DNA from 4 places in the Bradyrhizobium sp. Kon58 genome. Region 1 is predicted to be linked to each of the others. Evidence: predicted binding sites of a transcription regulator. Region 1 holds the regulator's gene; each other region holds the start of a gene.

Region 1 (5,835 bases):
TAATCGACGACGCCGGACCGTATGATCGCGCCAAGGCCTTGAGCGCGTTCAAGCTCGGGGACGTCACCTTCTACTGGATCACGCGGCTCTCCGCGATCTCGGTGCTTCTGATCCTCGGCGGCATCATCATTTCGCTGATCGTCGGCGCCTTCCCGGCGATGAAGGAATTCGGGGTCTCGTTCCTGTGGACGCAGCGCTGGGCGCCGTCCGCCGATCCGCCGGTGCTCGGCGCGCTCGGGCCGATGTACGGCACGCTCGTCACCTCCTTCATCGCGATGCTGATCGCCATTCCGGTGGGTCTCGGCATTGCGATCTTCCTCACCGAGCTCTGCCCGCAATGGCTGCGGCGCCCGATCGGCATGGCGATCGAGCTGCTCGCCGGCATCCCCTCGATCATCTACGGCATGTGGGGCTTCTTCGTGTTGGGTCCGTTCCTCGCCAACACGTTCCAGCCCTTCATGATCAAGATCTTCGACGGCGTGCCCGTGCTGGGCGCGATCTTCGCAGGTCCGCCGTCCTATCTCAGCCTGTTCAATGCCGCGCTGATCCTCGCCATCATGGTGCTGCCCTTCATCACCTCGATCTCGGTCGACGTGTTCAAGACGGTGCCGCCGGTCCTGAAGGAAGCCGCCTACGGCGTCGGCTGCACCACCTGGGAAGTCGTCCGCAGCGTGGTGATCCCCTACACCCGCGTCGGCGTCATCGGCGGCGTCATGCTGGCGCTGGGCCGCGCGCTCGGCGAGACCATGGCGGTGACCTTCATCATCGGCAACTCGTTCCGGATCTCGTCCTCGATCTTCGCCCCCGGCACCACGATCTCGGCGGCGATCGCATCCGAGTTCGCCGAGAGCGACGGCCTGCACCAGTCCGGCCTGATCCTGCTCGGCCTCCTGCTGTTCGTGCTGACCTTCTTCGTGCTCGCAGCGGCGCGGCTGATGCTGATGCGGCTGGAAAAGAAGGCGGGGAACTAGCGCCATGAACCCGATTTATTCACGCCGACGCCGCAAGGACATCGTCGTCCGCGGGCTCTGCATCGCCGCAACCGCCTTCGGCGTCACATGGCTCGCGCTGATCCTGATTACGCTGCTCTACAACGGCGTGGCGGGACTCAATGTCCAGCTGTTCACCGAGAACACGCCGCCACCGGGATCGAACGAGGGCGGCCTGCTCAACGCCATCGTCGGCTCGCTGATCATGACGGTGATCGGCGTCGGCATCGGCGCGCCGCTCGGCATGTTCGCCGGCACCTATCTCGCCGAATACGGCCGCAATGACCGGCTGACCTCGGTGATCCGCTTCATCAACGACATCCTGCTCTCGGCACCCTCGATCATCATCGGCCTGTTTATCTACGGCGCGGTGGTGGTGCCGATGCGCGGCTTCTCGGCGATCGCAGGCTCGCTCGCGCTCGCGGTCATCGTGATCCCGGTGGTGCTGCGCACGACCGAGGACATGCTGCTGCTGGTGCCGAACGCGTTGCGCGAGGCGGCCTCGGCGCTCGGCCTGCCGCGCTCGCTGGTGATCAAGCGGATCGCTTATCGGGCTGCCCGATCGGGTCTCATCACCGGCGTGCTGCTCGCGACCGCTCGCGTCGCCGGTGAAACCGCGCCGCTGCTGTTCACCGCGCTGTCGAACCAGTTCTTCAGCCTCGGCCTGAACAAGACGATGGCGAACCTGCCTGTCACCATCAACAACTTCGTGCAGAGCCCCTATGCCTACTGGAAGCAGTTGGCCTGGAGCGGAGCGCTGCTCATCACCCTGACCGTTCTTGCCCTTAATATTGGCGCGCGCATCCTTGGCGCCGAGAGGACCGCAAAATGAGTGATCTTTCCGTATCGATGAGCGCGTCCGGTGGCCTGCCGCACGCGCCGGTGCTGCCGGAGGCGCCGCCCAAGGTGACCGTACGCAACCTGAACTTCTATTACGGCGAGCACCACGCGCTGAAGAACATCAACCTGACACTCGGCGCCAACCGTGTCACCGCGTTCATCGGCCCGTCGGGCTGCGGCAAGTCGACCCTGCTGCGCATCTTCAACCGGATGTACGACCTCTATCCCGGCCAGCGCGCCACCGGTCAGCTCATGCTCGACCAGACCAACATTCTCGACGGCAAGCTGGACCTCAATCTGCTGCGCGCCCGCGTCGGCATGGTGTTCCAGAAGCCGACGCCGTTCCCGATGACGATCTACGAGAACATCGCGTTCGGCATCCGTCTCTATGAGAAGATCTCGAAGTCCGAGATGGACGGCCGCGTCGAGAAGGCGCTGCGCGGCGGCGCGCTGTGGAACGAGGTCAAGGACAAGCTCAACGCCTCAGGCCTGTCGCTCTCCGGCGGCCAGCAGCAGCGCCTCTGCATCGCCCGCACCGTCGCGGTGCGGCCCGAGGTGATCCTGTTCGACGAACCCTGTTCGGCGCTCGACCCGATCTCGACCGCCAAGGTCGAGGAGCTGATCCAGGAGCTGTCCGAGGATTACACGATCGCGATCGTCACCCACAACATGCAGCAGGCGGCGCGCGTCTCCGACAAGACTGCCTTCATGTATCTCGGCGAGCTGATCGAGTTCGACGACACCAGCAAAATCTTCACGTCGCCGACCGACCGGCGCACGCAGGATTACATCACCGGCCGGTTCGGCTAGGAGACGCGACATGGGTTCTGAACATACCGCAAAGGCCTTCGACACCGACCTCCAGGAACTCACGCGCCTGGTCGCCGAGATGGGCGGCATCGCCGAGCGCATGATCGTCGAGTCCGTCGACGCATTGATCCGCCGCGACGTCCCCCTCGGCCAGCGTGTCGTCGCCATCGACACCGAGCTCGACGCGCTGCAGAAGCGCATCGAGGAGCGCGCGGTGCTCACCATCGCCCGCCGCCAGCCGATGGCGGTCGATCTGCGCGAGATCGTCGGCGCCATGCGCGTCGCGACCGATCTCGAGCGCATCGGCGACCTCGCCAAGAACATGGGCAAGCGCGTCGCGGCGCTGGAGACGGACTTCCATCCGCTCAAGCTGTTCCGCGGCCTCGAGCACATGACCGACCTCGTGCAACAGCAGGTCAAGTCGGTGCTGGACGCTTATGCCGCGCATGATTTGCCGGCGGCGATGGCAGTGTGGAAGGGTGACGAGGAAGTCGACGCCATCTGCACCTCGCTGTTCCGCGAGCTCCTGACCTACATGATGGAGGATCCGCGCAACATCTCGTTCTGTATTCATTTGATGTTCTGCGCCAAGAACATCGAGCGGATCGGCGACCACGCCACCAACATCGCCGAGACCGTGTTCTACATGATCGAGGGCCAGGCGATCACCGACAAGCGGCCGAAGGGCGACATGACGACCTTTGCCAACACGGTACCGAACACCTGAAGACTTAAGGAGCGACGACCCGATGGGCGCACGCATTATGGTGGTTGAGGACGAGGAAGCCCTGACCGAGCTTCTCCGCTACAACCTCGAAGGCGACGGCTATGACGTCGAGACGGTGATGCGCGGCGACGACGCCGATACCCGCCTCAAGGAGCACATCCCCGATCTGATCGTGCTCGACTGGATGCTGCCGGGCCTGTCAGGCATCGAATTGTGCCGGCGGCTTCGCACCCGTCCCGAGACCAAGCAGCTCCCGATCATCATGCTCACCGCGCGCGGCGAGGAGAGCGAGCGGGTGCGGGGTCTTGCGACCGGCGCCGACGATTACATCGTCAAGCCGTTCTCGGTGCCGGAGCTGCTGGCGCGCGTGAAAGGCCTGCTGCGGCGCGCAAGCCCCGAGCGGCTCGCCACCGTCCTTGCTTTTGGCGACATCGAGCTCGACCGCGACAAGCGCCGCGTGGCGCGCTCGGGCCGGCCGATCGATCTCGGTCCGACCGAATATCGCCTGCTGGAGTTCTTCCTGGAGCACCCGGGACGGGTGTTCTCGCGCGAGCAGCTGCTCGACAGCGTCTGGGGCCGCGACATCTATATCGACGAGCGTACCGTCGACGTGCATATCGGCCGCCTGCGTAAGTTGCTCAATCTCGGCCGCGAGCAGGACCCGATCCGCACCGTCCGCGGCGCCGGTTACGCGCTGGATGATCGGTTTGCGAAGGCGGAGCAGGTGTAGGTTTCTGCGGTTAGGTTACTAACTGCCGTGACATGTCCGATGTCGTCCCGGCGAAGGCCGGGACCCATAACCACAGGGCGCGGTTTGGCGAAGACTCGGAGTTACCCTTTCGCACAACAACTAAGTGCTCGGAGTATGGGTCCCGGCCTTCGCCGGGACGACACTGCATTTGTTGAGGCGCCGCGCGTGATGACTGATCGTGCGCTAGCTTACCGCGGACCCGGCTTCACCGGTGCGCGGCGCCGATCCGACGCCGGCTGGTACGCAACGCGCGAGTGCTGGGCGCAGTAGGGCAGGCCGGACAACGCCCGTCCACCGCAGAAGAAGAAGTCCGGGCTCGAGGGATCGCCGACCGGCCAATGGCAGGTCGCCTCGTTCAATTCCAGCAGCGACAGCCGCTGGCTCATCGGCACCACGTTGTCGTAGGTGACCGGATCCGGCTCAGCCTCGACCTCGAAGGCCTGCGCCAGCGCGGTGTTGCCGCGCGAGATCGGGCGGCTCACCCGCATCATGTGCTGCGCGGGGCGCGCCTTGCGCGGCCGGGGCGCTGCCGACGATGGGCTCTTGGCGCGGCCCGAAAGGCCGAGCCTGTGCACTTTGCCGATCACGGCATTGCGGGTCACATTGCCGAGCTCCGCCGCGATCTGGCTGGCCGAAAGTCCGGCCTCCCAGAGCTTTTTCAGCTGCTCGACGCGATCATCGGACCAGGTCAAAACCGTCATTGCACCCTTTCCCTCGCTGCGCGCCAGCCATCCTGGGGCCTCGCAGCGAATGCCTAAGCCTTCAAAAACCCGTGCCGTCAGAATCCCTTAAGGCTCGCCGGGCGCGTCTTGAACGCCCGAACGTTTACGCCGGTACATAAGGACTTAAAGATCAGAACCACTGCACGAGATGTCGTATCTGACAATCCAAACGCTACAATATGGCGTGACTCCCGCGCAAGAGTCCGCCGACTCGCTTCCACATGTTCCGTGGCTAAATCCCGCAAAATCGGCACCGCAAGACTACGGATTCAGCGTTTCGCGAGGCTTTCCGGGCGGCATTGACACCCGTTTCACCAGGCCTAAGATAGTCGCACGTGCCGCCCTCAAGAGGCGGCACGTTTCGTTTTCCGGGCCGGTCGATGGTGCGTTGCGCAATGCACGCACACACCGTCCGCAACATTCAAGTGACCGTCATGACTAACAGCGCAGCGCCGCATTTGCTCCCCGTTTTCGCCAGGTCCGACCTCGGTTTCGAGCGTGGCGAAGGCTGCTGGCTGATCGCGACCAATGGCGAGCGCTATCTCGATTTCACCTCCGGGGTGGCGGTGAATGCGCTCGGCCATGCCCATCCGGCACTGGTCGCGGCGTTGCAGGAGCAGGCCACGAAGCTCTGGCACATGTCGAACCTGTTCCAGAGCCCGGACGGCGAAAAGCTCGCCGCGCGCCTGTGCAATGAAAGTTTCGCGGACTTCGTGTTCTTCTGCAATTCCGGCGCCGAAGCGCTGGAATGCGTGATCAAGGTCGTGCGCCGTTATCACGCCGCGAAGGGCCATCCCGACCGCTATCGCATGATCACCTTCGAAGGCGCCTTCCATGGCCGCACGCTGGCGACGCTGGCTGCGACGGGTTCGGCAAAATATCTCGAAGGTTTCGGACCCCCGATGGAGGGCTTCGACCAGGTTGCTCATGGCGATCTCGATGCGGTGAAAAAGGCGATCGGTCCGCAGACCGCCGGCATCCTGATCGAGCCGATCC
Region 2 (5,835 bases), on a different contig from region 1:
GCCTCCGCGCGCGCCAGGCCGTTGACGATCAGGGGCTCGGCGACCACGTCGACGGTGGCCACGCGCGGCACCGCGCGCAGGAATTGGCTGACATAGCCGATAGACGCGCGGCGGATGTTGAGGACCTGCCGCGGCTCGGCAGTGGCAAGATCAACCAGCGCGCCGCGATGGCGAATGCCGATGCGGCCCGAGTCGCAGCGATAATTGCCGAAGATCATCTTCAGGATCGACGATTTTCCGGCGCCTGATGGCCCCGACAGCACGACGCATTCGCCCGGGTTGACGTGGAAGGTCACACCGCTGACGACGGGCAATTCGATGCCACCTTGCAGGTGCATCGTGAAGGTCTTGTTGGCGTCGGCGACGTCGATCATGGCGGTCATTGGAAAACTCTTCCTGGAAGGCTCATGGCGGCAGAATCGAGGAGACGAGGAGCTGGGTGTAGGGCTCGCGGGGATCGTCGAGCACCTGGTCGGTGAGGCCGGTCTCGATGACGCGGCCGCCCTTCATCACCATCACCCGGTGCGACAGCAGGCGCGCGACCGCGAGATCGTGGGTGACGATGATGACCGCGAGATGCAGCTCGGCGACGAGGCTGCGCACGAGGTCGAGCAGGCGGGCCTGAACGGAAACATCGAGGCCGCCGGTCGGCTCGTCCATGAACACCAGTCGCGGCTCGGTGACGAGGTTGCGGGCGATCTGGAGCCGCTGGCGCATGCCGCCGGAATAGGTCCGCGGCGCATCGTCGATGCGTGCGATGTCGATCTCGACGCGGGTCAGCCAGTCCGACGCGGTATCGCGGATGCGGCCGTAATGATTCCACCCCACCGCCATCAGCCGCTCGCCGACATTGGCGCCGGCCGAGACGGCCATGCGCAGCCCCTGGGCGGGATCCTGATGAACGAAGCCCCAATCGGTACGAAACAGGAAGCGCCGCTCGGCCTCGCCCAGCGTGGCGAGATCGCGAGCGACGCCGTCGCGCATCCGATATGACACTTGGCCGCCGCTGGCCGCAAGCTGACCCGACAGCAGCTGCAGCAGCGTCGACTTGCCCGAGCCGGATTCGCCGACGATTGCCAGCACTTCTCCGGGATAGAGCGCAAAGGACACATCGCGGCACGCCTCGATACGGCCATAGGATTTGCTGAGGGACTTTGCGACCAACAGCGGCTCGTCGTTCTCGATCATGTCTTGATCAGCCATTCGATGCCTCCTGCGCCTTGTCCTTGTACGGCGCGGCGCTGAGGCTGCCGTGATGGCCGGCGGCCTGGCGTCCCTCGCAATAATCGGTGTCGGAGCAGACGAACATGCGACCGCCCTTGTCGTCGGTGACGATTTCGTCGAGATAGGAATTTTCCGCGGCGCATAGCGCGCAAGGCGCGTTGAAGCGATAGGGCTCGAAGGGGTGGTCCTCGAAGTCGAGCGACACGACTTGCGTATAGGGCGGGATCGCATAGATCCGCTTCTCGCGGCCGGCGCCGAACAATTGCAGCGCCGGGCAATTGTCCATCTTGGGATTGTCGAATTTCGGCGTCGGTGACGGGTCCATCACATAGCGCGCATTGACCTTCACCGGATAGGCGTAAGCCGTCGCGATGTGGCCGAAGCGGGCGATGTCCTCGTACAGCTTCACATGCATCAGCCCGTATTCGGCGAGTGCGTGCATGCGCCGCGTCTCGGTCTCGCGCGGCTCGAGGAAGCGCAGCGGCTCGGGGATCGGCACCTGATAGACCAGCACCTGATTTTCGTGCAGCGACGTCTCGGGAATGCGGTGACGGGTCTGGATCACGGTCGCATCTTCAGTCGCGGTCGTCGTGGCGACGCCGGCGGTCTTGGCAAAGAATTTGCGGATCGAGATCGCGTTGGTGGTGTCGTCGGAGCCCTGGTCGATCACCTTCAGCACGTCCTCGGGCCCGAGGATCGCGGCGGTGACCTGGACGCCGCCGGTGCCCCAACCATAGGGCATCGGCATCTCGCGGCTGGCGAACGGCACCTGATAGCCGGGGATCGCGATCGCCTTGAGGATCGCGCGGCGGATCATCCGTTTGGTCTGTTCGTCGAGATAGGCGAAATTGTAGGCGGGCGCGTTCATTCCGCGGCCTCCTTCATGGCGTCGGGCGCATTGGCGTCAGCGAATTCCTTGCGCAGCTTGCGCAACAAGCCGAGCTCGGACTGGAAGTCGACATAGTGCGGCAGCTTCAGATGCTCGACGAAGCCGGTCGCCTGGACGTTGTCCGAATGCGACATCACGAATTCTTCGTCTTGCGCAGGGGCGAGTGCCTCTTCGCCGAGCTCGCGCGCACGCAACGCGCGGTCGACCAGCGCCATCGACATGGTCTTGCGCTCGCTCTGGCCGAAGGCGAGACCATAACCGCGCGTGAAGCACGGCGCTTCGGTCGCGGAGCCCTTGAACTGGTTGACCATCTGACACTCGGTGAGTTCGATCGAGCCGAGCGGCACGGCGAAGCCGACGTCTTCGGCCGAAAATTCGACCTCGATCTCGCCGAAGCGGATTTCGCCGGCGAACGGATGGTTGCGGCCATAGCCGCGCTGGGTGGAATAGCCCATCGCCAGCAGAAAACCTTCGTCACCACGCGCGAGGTTCTGCAGACGCAGATCGCGGTCCGCCGGAAAATTCAGCGGCTCGCGGGTGAGATCGCCGACGCTCGCGCCCTCTTCCGCTTGCGGCGAGAGCTCGATCAGGCCGTCGCGGCCGAGGATATCGGTCACGCGCGGCGTTGGCACCGTGGAGGCTTCGGCCGTCGCTGGCGCTTCCGGCACAAAGCCTTCGGCGAGGGAGGGATCGAGCAGGCGGTGGGTATAGTCGAAGGTCGGGCCGAGAATCTGGCCGCCGGGAATGTCCTTGAAGGTCGAGGACACCCGCCGCCGCACCCGCATCGCGCCGGTCTCGACCGGCTCGCTCGCGCCGAAGCGCGGCAGCGTGGCGCGGAAGGCGCGGACCAGAAAGATCGCCTCGATCAGATCGCCGCGCGCCTGCTTGATGGCCAGCGCCGCGAGCTCGCGGTCATAGAGCGATCCTTCGCTCATGACGCGGTCCACGGCGAGGCCGAGCTGCTCGGAGATTTGATCGAGCGTGATTTCCGGCACGCTTTGGTCGCCGCGCCGCGCACTGGCGAGCAGGCGATGGGCGTTCTCGATGGCGCGTTCGCCGCCCTTGACTGCGACATACATAGCTAGCTTCCCTTGCTCACGACACGCGTGGTGCGCGGGATCGCAACCACGGCGTCATCGGCGACCAGCACCACATCGATGCCGCGCGGAAACAGCGTTTCGTTGACGCGCAGGCGATTGAACAGGTCGAACGGCTTGATCGAGGCCTTGAGCGTCGCGACACCGTCGATGCCGGGACCGCGCAGCTCGAAGCCGCGTCCTCCGTCCAGGCTCTCGACTTGAAGGATCAATGTGGTGGACCGATCCGGATATTCGCTGGTGCCGAGCGCGAAGCGCTCGAGCGAAGGCAGCGCTCCGCCGTCGCTGATCAGGGCGAAGCTTGCGATGGAAGAATCCTGCACCACCGGCGCGCCGGTGTGGAATTTCAACCATTTTGTCACTTCGGCGCTTTCCGACATGCGCGCATCGAGCCAGAGCGGTGTGTCGTGGTCGAACAGCGTCAGCGCGATCGCGGCCGTGCCGCGCATCATCGTGTGAGGCGCGCCTGATGTCGGCACGATGCGCTGGACCGATCCCGGCCGCGCCATCGCGTCCATCACCGAACGAAAGGTCGATTGCGCCGACAGCACCTTGTCGGCGAACCCCGGCGGCAGTTCCGCAATCGTGGTCATGATCTCACCCTTCACCGCGCACCATGGTGTAGAAATCAACCTTCGTCGCGGCGGTCTCGGCCGCCACCTGTTTGCGCTTGATCATCAGCTGCTCACGCAACGGTGCGATAATGTCCCGCTCCACCGCGGCGCCGAAATCGCTGGACTGCACCAGCGCATCGCACAGCGCGATCAGCCGCGCCTTCTCGCCGTCGCGACCAAGCGTGTAACCGAAACCGACCTCGCCGCTCGCAAGCCGCACCGCGGCGCGCGACACCGTCGCTTCGCCGAGATTGAACGGCGCGCCGTCGCCGCCGACCCGGCCGCGCAGCATGACGAGGCCGTTTTCCGGCGCGCGCAGATCCTGATGCGCCGGCAAAGCGAGTGCGCGGAGGCGAGCGGCGATCTCGCCCGCCTCCGCGTGCGCCAGCACGGCCATTGCGGCCTTGCGCTGGGCTTGCTGATTGTTGTGCTGGGTCACCACATCCACCGAAACTTTCTGCAGAACTTGCCGAATCCAAGTTGTCTATGATACTAGACAACTTGATACCGGAGCGCCATGACTGTTTCGTGACAAAGGCGTGATTTCTGGAGTAGCTTCCCGGCCACATGAGCATGCAGGACACAGCCTCTTCCGGCGTCGCGTTGTGGCGCCTCGTTGCCGACGGCATCGAGCGCGGCATCGCCGACGGCCGCTTTGCGGCGGGCGACAAGCTGCCGGGCGAGGTGGAGATCGCCGAAACCTATCGCGTGAACCGCCATACCGTACGACGCGCGCTGGCCGCGCTTGCCGAGCGCGGCATCGTGCGGGCCGAACGCGGCAGCGGAACCTATGTCGAGGCGCAGAAGCTCGCTTATCCACTGCGCTCGCGGACCCGTTTCTCCGAGATCGTCGGCGCGGACGGCCGCGAACCGCATGGCCGCTTGATCGAAGCGTCCGATGATGTCGCGACCCGCGAACTCGCGCGGGAGCTCGGTCTCAAGGCCGGCGCACCATTGGTCCGGATCGAGGCGATGCGCCTCGCCGACCGCACGCCGATCTGCGTCTCCACGACGTGGCTGTCGGCGCAGCTGTTCCCGGGCGCGGGCGACGTCTTTGCCGCGACCCGCTCGATGACGAAACTGCTCGAGCATTACGGCGTCCGCGACTATCGCCGCGGCGCGACCCGGATCACCGCCGGCATCGTCGACGCCACCGACGCCGCACGGCTCGATCTGGCGCTGGGACGGCCGATCCTGGTGGTCGATGCCACCGACCACGACCTCGACGGCAAGCCGCTGGTCACCAAGCATTCGCGATTTGCCGCAGAGCGGGTGGAATTTCTGGTGGAGTCGTAGGGTGGGCTGCTTGTTCTCCCTCGCCCCGTTCTTGCGGGGAGAGGGTTGGGGTGAGGGGCTGCCTCCACAATCACCGTAAGAGACGGACTCGCGGAGAGTCCCCCTCACCCGCCGCGCTGCGCGCGTCGGGCTCTCCCGCAAGCGGGGAGAGGCGAAGACCTACGCCACTGCCCTTCGGCCGATGATGGCGAAGCGGAGTTTTCCCGAGACGAAATCGATCGCGGCGACCGCGACCAGGATCATCAGGATCAGGAACGATACCTTCTGCCATTCCAGCACGCGGATCTGCTCGGCAAGCTGGAGGCCGATGCCGCCGGCGCCGACGATGCCGATGATGGTGGCCGAGCGCGTATTCGACTCGATGAAATAGAGCACCTGCCCGGCGATCACGGGCAGGACCTGCGGCAGCAGGCCGAAGCGAATCTCGTGCAGCGCACTGCCGCCGGAGGCGCGGATGCCTTCGACTTGCTTCTGGTCGGCGCCCTCGATCGCCTCCGAGAACAGTTTTCCAAACGCGCCGAAATCGGACACGGCAATGGCGAGCACGCCGGCAAACGGGCCAAGCCCGACCACGTTGATCCACACCAGCGCCCAGATCAGCGTGTCGACGCCGCGGATCGAATCCAGAAAGCGGCGGATCGGAAAGCGCAGGAGCTTCGACGGCACGACGTTACGCGCGGCAAGAAGACTGACCGGCAGCGCGAACAGTGCAGCC
Region 3 (5,835 bases), on a different contig from region 1:
ACTGCTCGCCGAAGGCCGCGCCCGTGATTCCGACGAGATCCGGGAGCTCATGAGCGGAAACCTCTGCCGCTGTGGCGCCTATCCGAACATCGTCGCCGCCATCCAGCAGGCAATGGGCCAGCCATGAACAACTTCCAATACGCCCGAGCCAACGATGTCGCCGACGCGATCCGCCTGCTCGCCGCCGATCCCGGCGCCAAGCTGATCGCCGGCGGCACCAATCTGATCGACCTGATGAAAGAGAATGTCGAACGCCCCTCCCGGCTGATCGACATTTCCCGCCTGCCGCTCCGGGAGGTCCAGGAGACGACCGACGGGTCCTTGCGCATCGGCGCCCTGGTGCCGAACTCGGACCTCGCCTACCATCCATTGATCGAGCAGCGCTATCCCCTGCTCGCCAGCGCCATCCTGGCCGGCGCGTCGGCGCAATTGCGCAACATGGCCTCCGTTGGCGGCAATCTGATGCAGCGAACGCGTTGCGCCTATTTCTATGACACGGCCACGCCGTGCAACAAGCGACATCCCGGCAGCGGCTGCTCCGCAATGGACGGCCTTAACCGCAACCATGCGATCCTGGGCACGAGCGCCGCTTGCATCGCGACCAACCCATCCGACATGAGCGTGGCGCTTGCCGCGCTCGACGCGCTCGTGCACATCGCGGGTCCCTCCGGCGAACGCACCATCGCGCTGACCGATTTCCATCGGCTGCCTGGCGATAAGCCTCATGTCGATACCAACCTCGGCACCGGCGAGATCATCACGGCGATCGAACTGCCGCCGCGCGGCTTTGCTCACAACTACAGCTACCTCAAAGTTCGCGACCGGATGTCCTATGCTTTTGCTCTGGTTTCGGTTGCCGCCGCACTCGAATTGGAGGGCAACGCGATCAGCGGGGCGCGCGTGGCGCTCGGCGGCGTGGCTCACAAGCCCTGGCGCAGCCTCGAAGCTGAAGCGGGCCTGCGTGGCCAAGCCGCGACGCCCGATCATTTCTCGCACGCCGCGGATCTCTTGCTCCAGGGAGCAACGGCCCGCTCACATAACGGCTTCAAGATCGAGCTCGCACGCCGCGCCGTCGTGCGGACGCTGACACAGGCGGCCAACGCCACGCCGCAATCCCAGGCCCACAAGAAGATCGCGTGAGGACCCTATGAACGCTTATGTCGGAACGCCAACGTCGCGTGTCGACGGCCGGGCCAAGGTCACCGGGGCCGCCAAATACGCCGGCGAATTTCCGGCCGATGGGCTCCTCCATGGCTTCGTCGTCGAGGCCACCATTCCATGCGGGCGCATTGCCCGCCTCGACACCGATGCGGCGCTGCAGATCAAGGGCGTGATCGACGTGCTCACGCATGCGAACCGTCCGCCGCTGGCCGACAAGGACGAGGCGTGGAAGGACGAGGTGGCGCCCGAGGAAGGCTCGCCTTTCCGTCCGCTTTATGATGACACGATCAAGTTCAATGGCCAGCCGATCGCACTGGTCGTCGCGGAGGACTGGGAAACCGCGAAATTTGCCGCGACTCTCGTGCGGGTCGAATATGAGCAGCATGGGTTTGCGACCGACCTCGAAGGCGAGCGCAGCAACGCGGCCGAAAAAGACAAGCCGCACAAGCCGCGGGGCGACGCCGTAGCCGCCCTTGCGGAAGCTGATGTGCGCCACGAGGCGGACTACGTGATACCGACCGAGCATCACAACCCGATGGAGCTCTACGCGACCACGGCGGTCTGGGACAGCCATGGCAAGCTCACGATCTACGACAAGACTCAAGGCGTCCAGAACGTCCAGAAATTTCTCTGCGGCGTGTTCGACAAGAAGCCGGATGACATTCGGGTGGTCTCGCCATACGTCGGCGGCGCCTTCGGTTCCGGCTTGCGGCCGCAATATCAGGTGGTGTTGGCAACGCTTGGCGCGCTCGCGCTAGAGCGATCCGTTCGCGTCGTGCTGACGCGGCAGCAGATGTACGGGCTCGGCTACCGGCCGATGACCATCGAGCGCGTCGGGCTCGGCGCAAAATCGGACGGTACGCTCGACGCGGTCACGCACGAGGCCATTGCCGTCACCTCGCGCTACGAGGATTTTGCCCGCAACGATACCGGCTGGGCCGAACAGCTCTACAAGAGCCCGAACAGCCGCTTCTCCCACAAGCTGGTTCACCTTGACGTCTCCACGCCCTGCGACATGCGCGCACCGGGCGCGGCGTCGGGCGTCTGCGCGCTCGAATGCGCCATGGACGAGCTTGCCGTCGCGCTCAAGCTCGATCCGGTCGAACTGCGGCTGAAGTGCTACTCGGACCGCGATCAGAGCGAAAACCTCCCTTACACCAGCAAGCAATTGCGCGAATGCTACGCGCGCGGCGCGGACGCCTTCGGCTGGAGCGGCCGCAATCCTGCGCCGCGCTCGATGCGCGACGGCAAGGATCTGGTCGGCTGGGGCATGGCGACAGGCGTGTGGGAAGCACTGCAGATGCCGGTTGCCGTCCGTATCGTGCTGACGTCGAACGGACATGCCGAGGTGTCATGTGCCGCATCCGACATCGGCACCGGCACCTACACCATTGTGGCGCAGGTCGCGGCCGACGCACTCGGCCTGCCGATCGAGAACATCAGCGTCCGGCTCGCAGATTCCACCCTGCCGCAGGCGCCTGTCGAGGGCGGCTCCTGGATGGCTGCCTCGAGCGCACATGCGGTGCTCGCAGCCGCCGAGGAGGTGCGCAAGGAGGTGTTAGGTCTGGCCGGGAAAATCCCTGGCTCGCCGCTCGCCGGCACCGCGTTGGCCGATACGGTCCTGATCGACGGCAGCATTGCCAGCGCCAGCGACAACAGCCGCGCAGTCTCGATCGCCGACGCGATGCGCCATGGCGGCGTCGAACGTATCGAGAAGGAGAAGCTCAACCAGTTCGATGAGGACAAGAAGCACGCGCGCAATACCCATTCGGCCGTCTTTGCCGAGGTCAAGGTGGACGAGGAGCTAAACGTCATTCGCGTGACGCGGGTCGTGAGCGCCGTCGCGGCCGGACGGATTCTCAACACCAAGACCGGCCGCAGCCAGATCATGGGCGGCGTGGTCTGGGGGATCGGGATGGCCCTGCACGAGGAGACGGTGATGGATCACCGCTTCGGACGGATCATGAACGCGAACATCGCCGAGTACCACATCCCGGTGAATGCAGATGTTCGCGACATCGACGTGATCTTCGTCGACGAGCCGGACGCGCACATCAACGCGCTCGGCATCAAGGGCATTGGCGAAATCGGCATTGTCGGCGTCCCCGCGGCGATCGCAAACGCCGTCTATCACGCCACCGGCAAGCGCATCCGCCGCTTCCCCATCACATTGGACAAGCTTCTCGACTGAGACGCCGGTCATCCGACCGGCCCGCTCGGGATCGCGCCCGCTGTCATCCAGCTGTCATCAAATGTGTCGAGACCTGTCGGTCTCGCACATTCGGGATGGACAATGGATTATTTCAAGCGCTTCAACTTCCTGTTTGCCGCACCTGTGTTCGACGCCGACGACCTCGAAGGCGTGCGCTTCAACCAGATCATCGAGGAGATCCAGCGTTCCGGCTTCGAGGTCGTTCGCGCCCGCAAGCTGGAGGACGCGGAGATGGCGGTGCAGACCGATGCCGCGATCGGCTGCATGGTGGTGGATTGGGGCAAGAAGGGCCTGGAGGGCAAGACCTCGGCGCTGATCAACTTGATGCGGCGGCGCGGCCTCGATTTCCCGATCATCCTCCTGATCCGGCGCAAGCGGTTCGAGGATCTCCCGGTCGAGGTGCTCGACTTCATCGACGGTTATGTCTTCCTGTCCGAGGAGACACCGACCTTCATCGCCAAGAACCTGATCAGCCGTCTGAAGCAATATGCAGAGACGCTGAAGACGCCGTTCTTCGGCGCGCTGGTCGACTATGCCGAGGAGGGCAACCAGCTATGGACCTGTCCGGGCCACAATGGCGGCGTGTTCTACAACCGCAGCCCGATCGGACGGGTCTTCGTCGAACATCTCGGCGAGTCCGTATTTCGCGACGATCTCGACAATTCCGTGCTCGACCTCGGTGACCTCCTCACCCATGAAGGACCGGCGTTGAAGGCACAGAAGGAAGCCGCCCAGATCTTTGGCGCCGAAAAGACCTATTTCGTGCTCAACGGGACCTCGACCTCGAACAAGGTTGCGCTCGGCGCCCTCGTCACCGACGGCGATCTCGTACTGTTCGACCGCAACAACCACAAGGCTGCCCATCACGGCGCGCTGATGATCAATGGCGGCGTCCCGGTCTACGTGCCGACCATCCGCAATGCCTGGGGCCTGATCGGCCCGATGCGCTGGGATATGCTCGACGAAAAAGCCTTGCGCGAGGCAATCCGCAATCATCCCCTGGTCACGGACAAGGACGCCTGGCGCAAGGAGCGGCCGTTCCGCGTCGCCGTGGTCGAGCAGTGCACCTATGACGGCACCATCCACAGCGCCGAGATGATCTTGAAGCGCATCGGCCATCTCTGCGAGTATATCCTGTTCGACGAGGCCTGGGCAGGCTTCATGAAGTTCCACCCGCTCTATGCAGGCCGCTTCGCCATGGGGCTGGCGAACCTTCCCCCCGAGGCACCCGGGATCATCGCGACGCAGTCGACCCACAAGCAGCTCGCGAGCTTCTCGCAGGCATCCCAAATCCACATCAAGGATCGTCACATCCGCGGCCAGAAGCGACGCGTCGAGCACCGCCGCTTCAATGAAAGTTTCATGCAGCACGCTTCCACGTCGCCATTCTACCCGCTGTTCGCCTCGCTCGACGTCGGCGCGCAGATGATGAAGGGCCGCTCCGGCGAAGTGCTGTGGGACGACACCATCCGGCTCGGCGTCGAGCTGCGCAAGAAGATCCGCGCGATGCGCAGGGAGTTCGAGGAGAAGGAGCAGAATCCGGACAGGCGCTGGTTCTTCGAACCCTTCGTCCCCGATCGCGTCGCCATTCCCGATGTCAGCCACGCCGGCGCTTCGCACAACGTCGCCTGGGAAACACTCTCCACCGACGAGCTCGCCACCAATCCTGCGCTGTGGCAGCTCTCCCCCGACAGCGCCTGGCATGGCTTCCCTGGCCTCAGCGAGGGCTTCGCCATGACCGATCCGAACAAGCTGACGCTGCTCACGCCCGGCTTCGATCGCATCACCGGCGGCTATGTCGATCACGGCATCCCCGCCCCGGTCGTCGCGCAATATCTGCGCGAGAACCGCATCGTCCCCGAGAAGAACGACCTCAACTCCCTGCTCTTCCTGCTTACCCCGGGCGTCGAGGCAAGCAAGGCGGGCACGCTGATCTCTGGTCTCGTCGCCTTCAAGAGGCTGCACGACGACAATGCGCTGCTTGCGGACGTTATCCCGGAATTCTCCCAGCGGCGGCAGGCGCGCTATGCCGGCGTGCGGCTGCGCGACCTCTGCGGCGAGATGCACCGCTTCTTTCGCGCCGCCGACGTCAGCGCGCTTCAGGCGCGACAGTTCATGCCCGAGCATATGCCTGACATCGTGATGTCGCCCCGCGATGCCGCGCGCTACCTGTTCCGCAACGATGTCGACTATCTGCCGATCGAGGCGATCACGGGCCGTATCGCCACCACACCCTTCGTGGTCTATCCCCCCGGCATCGCCACCATCGTGCCCGGCGAGCGGCTGACGGAACGGGCCAAGCCCATGCTGGATTATCTCAAGATGTTCGAGACCTGCTTCAACACGTTCCCGGGCTTCGACGTGGAAATCCAGGGCGTCTACAAGGAGATCGATGCGCAGGGGCGCATCGGGCTCTATACTTACGTCGTTACCGAGTAGGTGCCGATGAACGAAACTGCGAT
Region 4 (5,835 bases), on a different contig from region 1:
AGGTCGGAGCCTTCGACGATCAGCGCAGCAACGATGGGGAACGCCGCCGATGAGGGATCGGCGGGCACGACGACATTGGCGCCATGCAGCTCAGGCTGCCCTACGAGCGTGATACGGCGGCCGTGCTGACCTTCCCGCACCGAGCTGATCTCGGCGCCGAAATGCTTGAGCATCAGCTCGGTGTGGTCGCGACTGGCCTCAGTCTCGATCACGGTGGTGGTGCCCGGCGCGGCCAGGCCCGCGAGCAGCACGGCGGATTTGATCTGGGCCGAGGCGACAGGCGTCTTGTAGGTGATCGGCAGCGGATCGCGCGCACCCTGGACGGTCAGCGGCAGACGGCCGCCCTCGCCGCCGGCGACGACCTTCGCACCCATCTTTTCCAGCGGGTCCAGAATCCGGCGCATCGGCCGGGTCCGCAGCGAGGCATCGCCGTCGAAAATCGCAGAGATCGGGCAGCCCGCGACGGCGCCCATGACGAGCCGGCAGCCGGTGCCGGAGTTGCCAAAATACAGCGGTGCCTTGGGCTCCGCGAAGCCCGCGACACCCACGCCGTTCACCTTCCAGGCGAAATCTCCGGTGCGCTCGAGCCTGGCGCCGAGCGCCTGCATGGATTTGGCGGTGTTAAGGACGTCCTCGCCTTCCAGGAGGCCCGAAATCCGCGTCTCTCCGACCGCGAGCGCGCCGAGGATGAGGGCACGGTGGGAGATCGACTTGTCTCCGGGCACCCGTACTTTCCCGGTCAGGGGACCGCTGGCGCGCGACTGGAGCGGCATCGGCTTGTCGGAATCGGTCAAGTTTGTGTCCTTGGATAGGCCCGAAATGTCCCTGCGGGGCTCGCGGGGCAGGTACCACATGGTCCCCCCGCCGTCACGGGCATGTCGTTCTCCCGCAATGCGCTATTGACAGCGGGCCGCCAACTAGCCAAGTGAAGCACCGCTTTTCAGACATTTCCAGGATTCCTCTGCCGTGGCCAAGTCCGAACTCGGAACTAAACGTATTTGCCCGACCACGGGCAAAAAGTTCTATGACCTCAACAAGAATCCGGTGATCTCGCCCTATACCGGTGAAGTCGTGCCGATCGCGCCCATCGCGCCGGCTCGTGCGCCCCGCGGCGCCGAAGCTCGCCACGCAGCCGCTGCCGCCGACGCCACACCGGAGCCGGCGGAGGTCGAGGAGGTCTCGCTCGAGGAAGCCGATGCCGAGGAGAACACCGGCAAGGTCAAGGCCGTCGTGCCCGAATCCGAGGACGACATCGAAGTCGATGAGACCATCGAGGACGATGACGACGATGATTCGACCTTTATCGCCGATGACGAAGAAGGCGATGAGGACGTCACCGACATCATTGGTGATGTCGGCGGTGACGAAGAGACTTGAGATAATTCCAGAACTGTGGTTCTGGGTCTTTCCCGACGCGTCGCCCAAGGCGCGTCGGACGGTTAAGGGGCCATAGCTCAGCTGGGAGAGCGCTTGCATGGCATGCAAGAGGTCGGCGGTTCGATCCCGCCTGGCTCCACCAGCCTTCGCTGGCTTCGCCAGCTACGGCTCGGCAAGCCAGCTCCGCTCCATCGTAGCGAAGCTAGCGAAGGCTGCCGCGGCGTAGCCCGAAGGGCAAAGCCGGGCTTCAGCAGATCAGAAGTGGATGTAAGCTCTCCCTCGACAACTGGGGAGTGTGCTGTGAAGTACGTCTACATCCTTGAAAGCCTCAACTCGCTCCACTTCTACGTCGGGATTACCGACGATCTGCGCGCCCGACTGACAAAGCACAATGCTGGCGAGGTGCCCCACACCTCGAAATACGGGCCTTGGCGTCTCAAGACTTACGTTGCGTTCAGCAACGAGAAGCAAGCCGTAGCATTCGAGAAGTATCTGAAGTCAGCGTCCGGTCGCGCCTTCGCCAAGAAACGGCTCTAACCCCTACTCCCCGATCACCGCATTCAGCCGATCGCGCAACGCCACAATCTCGTCCTTCATCGCGACCAGTTCCGAGACTGAACAATCCGACGCCGCCAGGATCGATTGCGGCACGGCGCGGGCCTTGTCCTTCAGGGCGTGGCCCTGCGGGGTCAACGCGATCAGCACCTGACGCTCGTCCTCGCTCGAGCGCGTGCGCTTGACGAGGTGGGCCGCCTCGAGCCGCTTGAGCAGCGGCGTCAGCGTACCCGAATCCAGGTGCAGCTTTTCGCCGATGTCCTTGACCGGCACGTCGTCGCGCTCCCACAGCACCAGCATCACCAGATATTGCGGATAGGTCAGGCCGAGCCGGTCCAGCAGCGGCTTGTAGACGCGGTTGAAGGCATGCGCGGCCGAATAGACCGCGAAGCAGATCTGGTTTTCGAGGCGCAGCGGCGCGTCCGCTGCCGAATGTTTCCGGGGCATGGAGAATCTCACAGGACTTGCTCCATTCTGGGGCCGGCCGGCGGCATATTCAATTGCGAACAATTAAATGTGAGACCCCATAATTTCAATTGCGCGCAATCTAATTGTTTGAGATAAAGATCGCACCCCACCCGAAAACACAGGGAGACGAAAATGTCAGTGAACGTCCTTTACAAGACCAGCGCAAAAGCCACCGGCGGCCGCGACGGCCATGCTGCGACCCTCGACGGCGCGCTCGACGTCAAGCTCACCACGCCGAAGGAACTCGGCGGCGGAGGCGGTGCCGGCAACAATCCCGAGCAGCTGTTTGCGGCGGGCTATGCCGCCTGCTTCATCGGCGCGATGAAGTTCGTATCCTCGCAGGGCGGCCCCAAGGTTCCGGCCGACGCTTCCGTGACCTCGACCGTCGGCATCGGCCCGCGCGCGGCCGGCGGCTTCGGTCTCGACATCGACCTTGCCGTCTCGCTGCCGGGCCTCGCCCGCGCGGAAGCCGAGGCGCTGGTCGAGAAGGCACACCAGGTGTGCCCGTATTCCAACGCGACGCGCGGCAATGTCGACGTCCGCCTGACGGTCGTCTGATCGGGTAACTGAAGCGGCTGGCCCGGGATCCCCCTCGGGCCGGCCGCTTCGCTTGATTTGCCATCCCGCGGGATTGCGGCGAGCGGCCTGCATGACGCCCTACGCGGGAAGCCATTGCCGGCTCGGACGAACCTCGTTAGGCCTGTGATCATATCGACACAGGGGACGCGAAGGCATGACTGAAGCCGCCAGTTCTGGAGCCGCCACGGGTGCAATGAGCGGCCTGCGCGTCATCGATCTCACGCGCGTGCTCGGCGGTCCCTATTGCACCCAGATCCTCGCCGACCACGGCGCCGACGTGATCAAGGTCGAGCCGCCCGCAGGCGACGAGGTGCGCGACTGGGGCCCTCCCTTCCACGAGGAGGACGCGGCCTATTTCATCGGCATCAACCGCAACAAGCGCTCGATCGGCCTCGACCTCGCCTCCGAGGGCGGCCGGGCCGTGCTGCTCAAGATGCTGGAGAGCGCCGACGTCCTGATCGAGAACTTCAAGCCGGGCACGCTGGAGAAATGGGGCATCGGCAACGAGAGCTTGCGGGAAAAATTTCCGCGCCTCGTGCATTGCCGGATCTGCGGCTTCGGCGCCGACGGCCCGCGCGGCGGCAATCCCGGCTATGACGCCATCATCCAGGCCATGACCGGCATGATCGCGGCGACCGGCTCGCCCGAGAGCGGACCGATGCGCATCGGCGTGCCGCTGGTCGACATCGGCACCGGCCTCTATGCGGCGATCGGCATCCTGATGGCGCTGTCGGAGCGGCAGCGCTCGGGCCAGGGCCAGTTCCTGGAGACCACGCTGTACGAGACCGGCCTCGCCATCATGCATCCGCACACCGCGAATTATTTCATGCATGGCAAGCCGCCGGCGCTCACCGGCAACGAGCATCCCAACCTCGTGCCCTATGCGATCTTCCCGACCAAGACCGACAACATCTTCATCGGCGTCGGCAATGACGGCACCTTCCGCAAGCTCGCCAAGGAGATCGGCAAGCCCGAGCTCGGCACCGATCCGCGCTTTGCCCGCAACAAGGACCGCATCGCCAATCGCGAGGCTCTGCGGGCCGAGCTCGCCGCCGTGTTCAGCCAGCACGAGGCCGAGCCGCTGTGCAATCGCCTGCTCGCCGCGGGCCTGCCCGCAGGGCCCGTACAGAAGATCGACCAGGCGTTGACCAACCCGCACACGATCGCGCGCGGCGATATCATCGAGAAGGATTGGTACAAGGGCGTGGCGTCGCCGATCCGGCTCGATCGCAGCAAGCCGAGCCTGCGGCGCCTGCCGCCGAAATTCAGCCAGCATGCGGCCGAGGTGCTGGGCGAGTTCGGCTACTCCAGGTCCGAGATCGACGCGATGGTCGAGCAGGGCACGGTCTGCGGACCCGAGCGCAAGCGCTAGCGCCTCGCCTTCCACATCCGACGGCAATGCCGCACTGCGGCGCGGGCGCTCTGTGCACCGCGAACGGAGGACGCTGCGCGCGCGGCATTCGCCTATTTGACGACTTCCCTTTTGCCGCGCTTGCCGCTTTCGTTTCGGCCGCTTACACAGTCATGTGAACGTCATATGGCGCTGCTAGCGCAAGCGATCATTTTTGACGGCCCAAGAGAACGGCCAAGGGAGGTTTACTTGATGGCTCTTAGACACTTTGGAGCGGCTGCCGCTATTGCGCTCACGGTTGGACTATCGGCCTCGCCGGCCTTGGCCGTGACCGAAATCCAGTGGTGGCACGCGATGACCGGCGCCAACAACGACGTCATCGTCAAGCTCGCCACCGATTTCAACGCGTCGCAGAGCGACTACAAGGTGATCCCGACCTACAAGGGCAACTATCCCGATACGATGAACGCCGGCATCGCGGCGTTCCGCGCCGGCAACGCCCCGCACATCATGCAGGTGTTCGAAGTCGGCACCGCGACCATGATGGCCGCGACCGGCGCCGTGAAGCCCGTCTACAAGCTGATGGCCGACGCCGGTGAGAAGTTCGATCCCAAGATCTACCTGCCCGCCATCACCGGCTATTATTCGACGTCCAAGGGCGAGATGCTCTCATTCCCCTTCAACTCGTCCTCGACCGTGATGTGGGTCAACCTCGACGAGCTGAAGAAGGCGAACGTCGAGATCCCGAAGACCTGGCCCGAAACGTTCGAGGCCGCCAAGAAGCTGAAGGCTGCCGGTCATGACACCTGCGGTTTCTCCGGCTCCTGGGTCACCTGGGTCAACCTCGAGCAGCTCTCGGCCTGGCACAACGTGCCGCTCGCCAGCAAGGCCAACGGCCTCGACGGCTTCGACACCGTGCTCGAGTTCAATGGACCGCTTCAGGTCAAGCACCTCGAAACCCTGGTCGAGCTGCAGAAGACCAAGACGTATGATTACGCCGGCCGCACCAATACCGGCGAGGGTCGCTTCACCTCCGGCGAGTGCCCGATCTACCTGACCTCGTCGGCGTTCTTCGGCAACGTCAAGGCGCAGGCCAAGTTCGCCTTCACCGCCGTGCCGATGCCGTATTATCCTGATATCAAGGGCGCACCGCAGAACTCGATCATCGGCGGCGCTTCGCTGTGGGTGATGGGCGGCAAGTCGGCTGAGGAATACAAGGGCGTCGCAAAGTTCCTGACCTTCCTCTCGGACACCGATCGCCAGGTCTATATCCACAAGGCCTCGGGCTATCTGCCGATCACCAAGGCGGCCTATGCCAAGGCGAAGGAAGAGGGCTTCTACAAGGACCAGCCCTATCTTGAGACCCCGCTGCTCGAGTTGACCAACAAGGAGCCGACCGAGAATTCGCGCGGTCTGCGCCTCGGCAATATGGTGCAGCTGCGTGACGTCTGGTCGGAAGAGATCGAGCAGGCGCTGGCCGGCAAGAAGACTGCCAAGCAGGCGCT

What was found. The regulator PhoB, encoded in region 1, activates phosphate uptake and scavenging genes when phosphate is short. The targets are predictions, from matches to a motif close to TGTCATNNANCTGTCAT.
Region 2: phnF (phosphonate metabolism transcriptional regulator PhnF) is a predicted target of PhoB. The motif match lies at 4,342-4,358, and genes of this name have one in related genera.
Region 3: AC0L20_RS19670 (Orn/Lys/Arg family decarboxylase) is a predicted target of PhoB. The motif match lies at 3,394-3,410, and genes of this name have one in related genera.
Region 4: ugpB (sn-glycerol-3-phosphate ABC transporter substrate-binding protein UgpB) is a predicted target of PhoB. The motif match lies at 4,500-4,516, and genes of this name have one in related genera.

What each region holds. Positions count from the first base shown of each region.
Region 1 is NZ_JBVVOT010000016.1:21,224-27,058, forward strand. Features, by position in the region: gene pstC (phosphate ABC transporter permease subunit PstC) at 1-971, shown strand, start outside; gene pstA (phosphate ABC transporter permease PstA) at 976-1,821, shown strand; gene pstB (phosphate ABC transporter ATP-binding protein PstB) at 1,818-2,639, shown strand; gene phoU (phosphate signaling complex protein PhoU) at 2,650-3,366, shown strand; gene phoB (phosphate regulon transcriptional regulator PhoB) at 3,389-4,096, shown strand; gene AC0L20_RS24130 (GcrA family cell cycle regulator) at 4,306-4,818, opposite strand; gene AC0L20_RS24135 (acetylornithine transaminase) at 5,274-5,835, shown strand, end outside.
Region 2 is NZ_JBVVOT010000042.1:36,914-42,748, reverse strand. Features, by position in the region: gene phnL (phosphonate C-P lyase system protein PhnL) at 1-383, opposite strand, end outside; gene phnK (phosphonate C-P lyase system protein PhnK) at 406-1,203, opposite strand; gene AC0L20_RS36515 (alpha-D-ribose 1-methylphosphonate 5-phosphate C-P-lyase PhnJ) at 1,196-2,092, opposite strand; gene AC0L20_RS36510 (carbon-phosphorus lyase complex subunit) at 2,089-3,192, opposite strand; gene phnH (phosphonate C-P lyase system protein PhnH) at 3,195-3,803, opposite strand; gene phnG (phosphonate C-P lyase system protein PhnG) at 3,808-4,272, opposite strand; gene phnF (phosphonate metabolism transcriptional regulator PhnF) at 4,392-5,120, shown strand; gene phnE (phosphonate ABC transporter, permease protein PhnE) at 5,280-5,835, opposite strand, start outside.
Region 3 is NZ_JBVVOT010000011.1:36,970-42,804, reverse strand. Features, by position in the region: gene AC0L20_RS19685 ((2Fe-2S)-binding protein) at 1-127, shown strand, start outside; gene AC0L20_RS19680 (FAD binding domain-containing protein) at 124-1,140, shown strand; gene AC0L20_RS19675 (xanthine dehydrogenase family protein molybdopterin-binding subunit) at 1,148-3,352, shown strand; gene AC0L20_RS19670 (Orn/Lys/Arg family decarboxylase) at 3,455-5,812, shown strand; gene AC0L20_RS19665 (GNAT family N-acetyltransferase) at 5,819-5,835, shown strand, end outside.
Region 4 is NZ_JBVVOT010000004.1:114,149-119,983, reverse strand. Features, by position in the region: gene aroA (3-phosphoshikimate 1-carboxyvinyltransferase) at 1-773, opposite strand, end outside; gene AC0L20_RS09350 (TIGR02300 family protein) at 967-1,377, shown strand; tRNA gene AC0L20_RS09345 (tRNA-Ala) at 1,444-1,519, shown strand; gene AC0L20_RS09340 (GIY-YIG nuclease family protein) at 1,678-1,914, shown strand; gene AC0L20_RS09335 (MarR family winged helix-turn-helix transcriptional regulator) at 1,918-2,379, opposite strand; gene AC0L20_RS09330 (organic hydroperoxide resistance protein) at 2,533-2,958, shown strand; gene AC0L20_RS09325 (CaiB/BaiF CoA transferase family protein) at 3,134-4,351, shown strand; gene ugpB (sn-glycerol-3-phosphate ABC transporter substrate-binding protein UgpB) at 4,583-5,835, shown strand, end outside.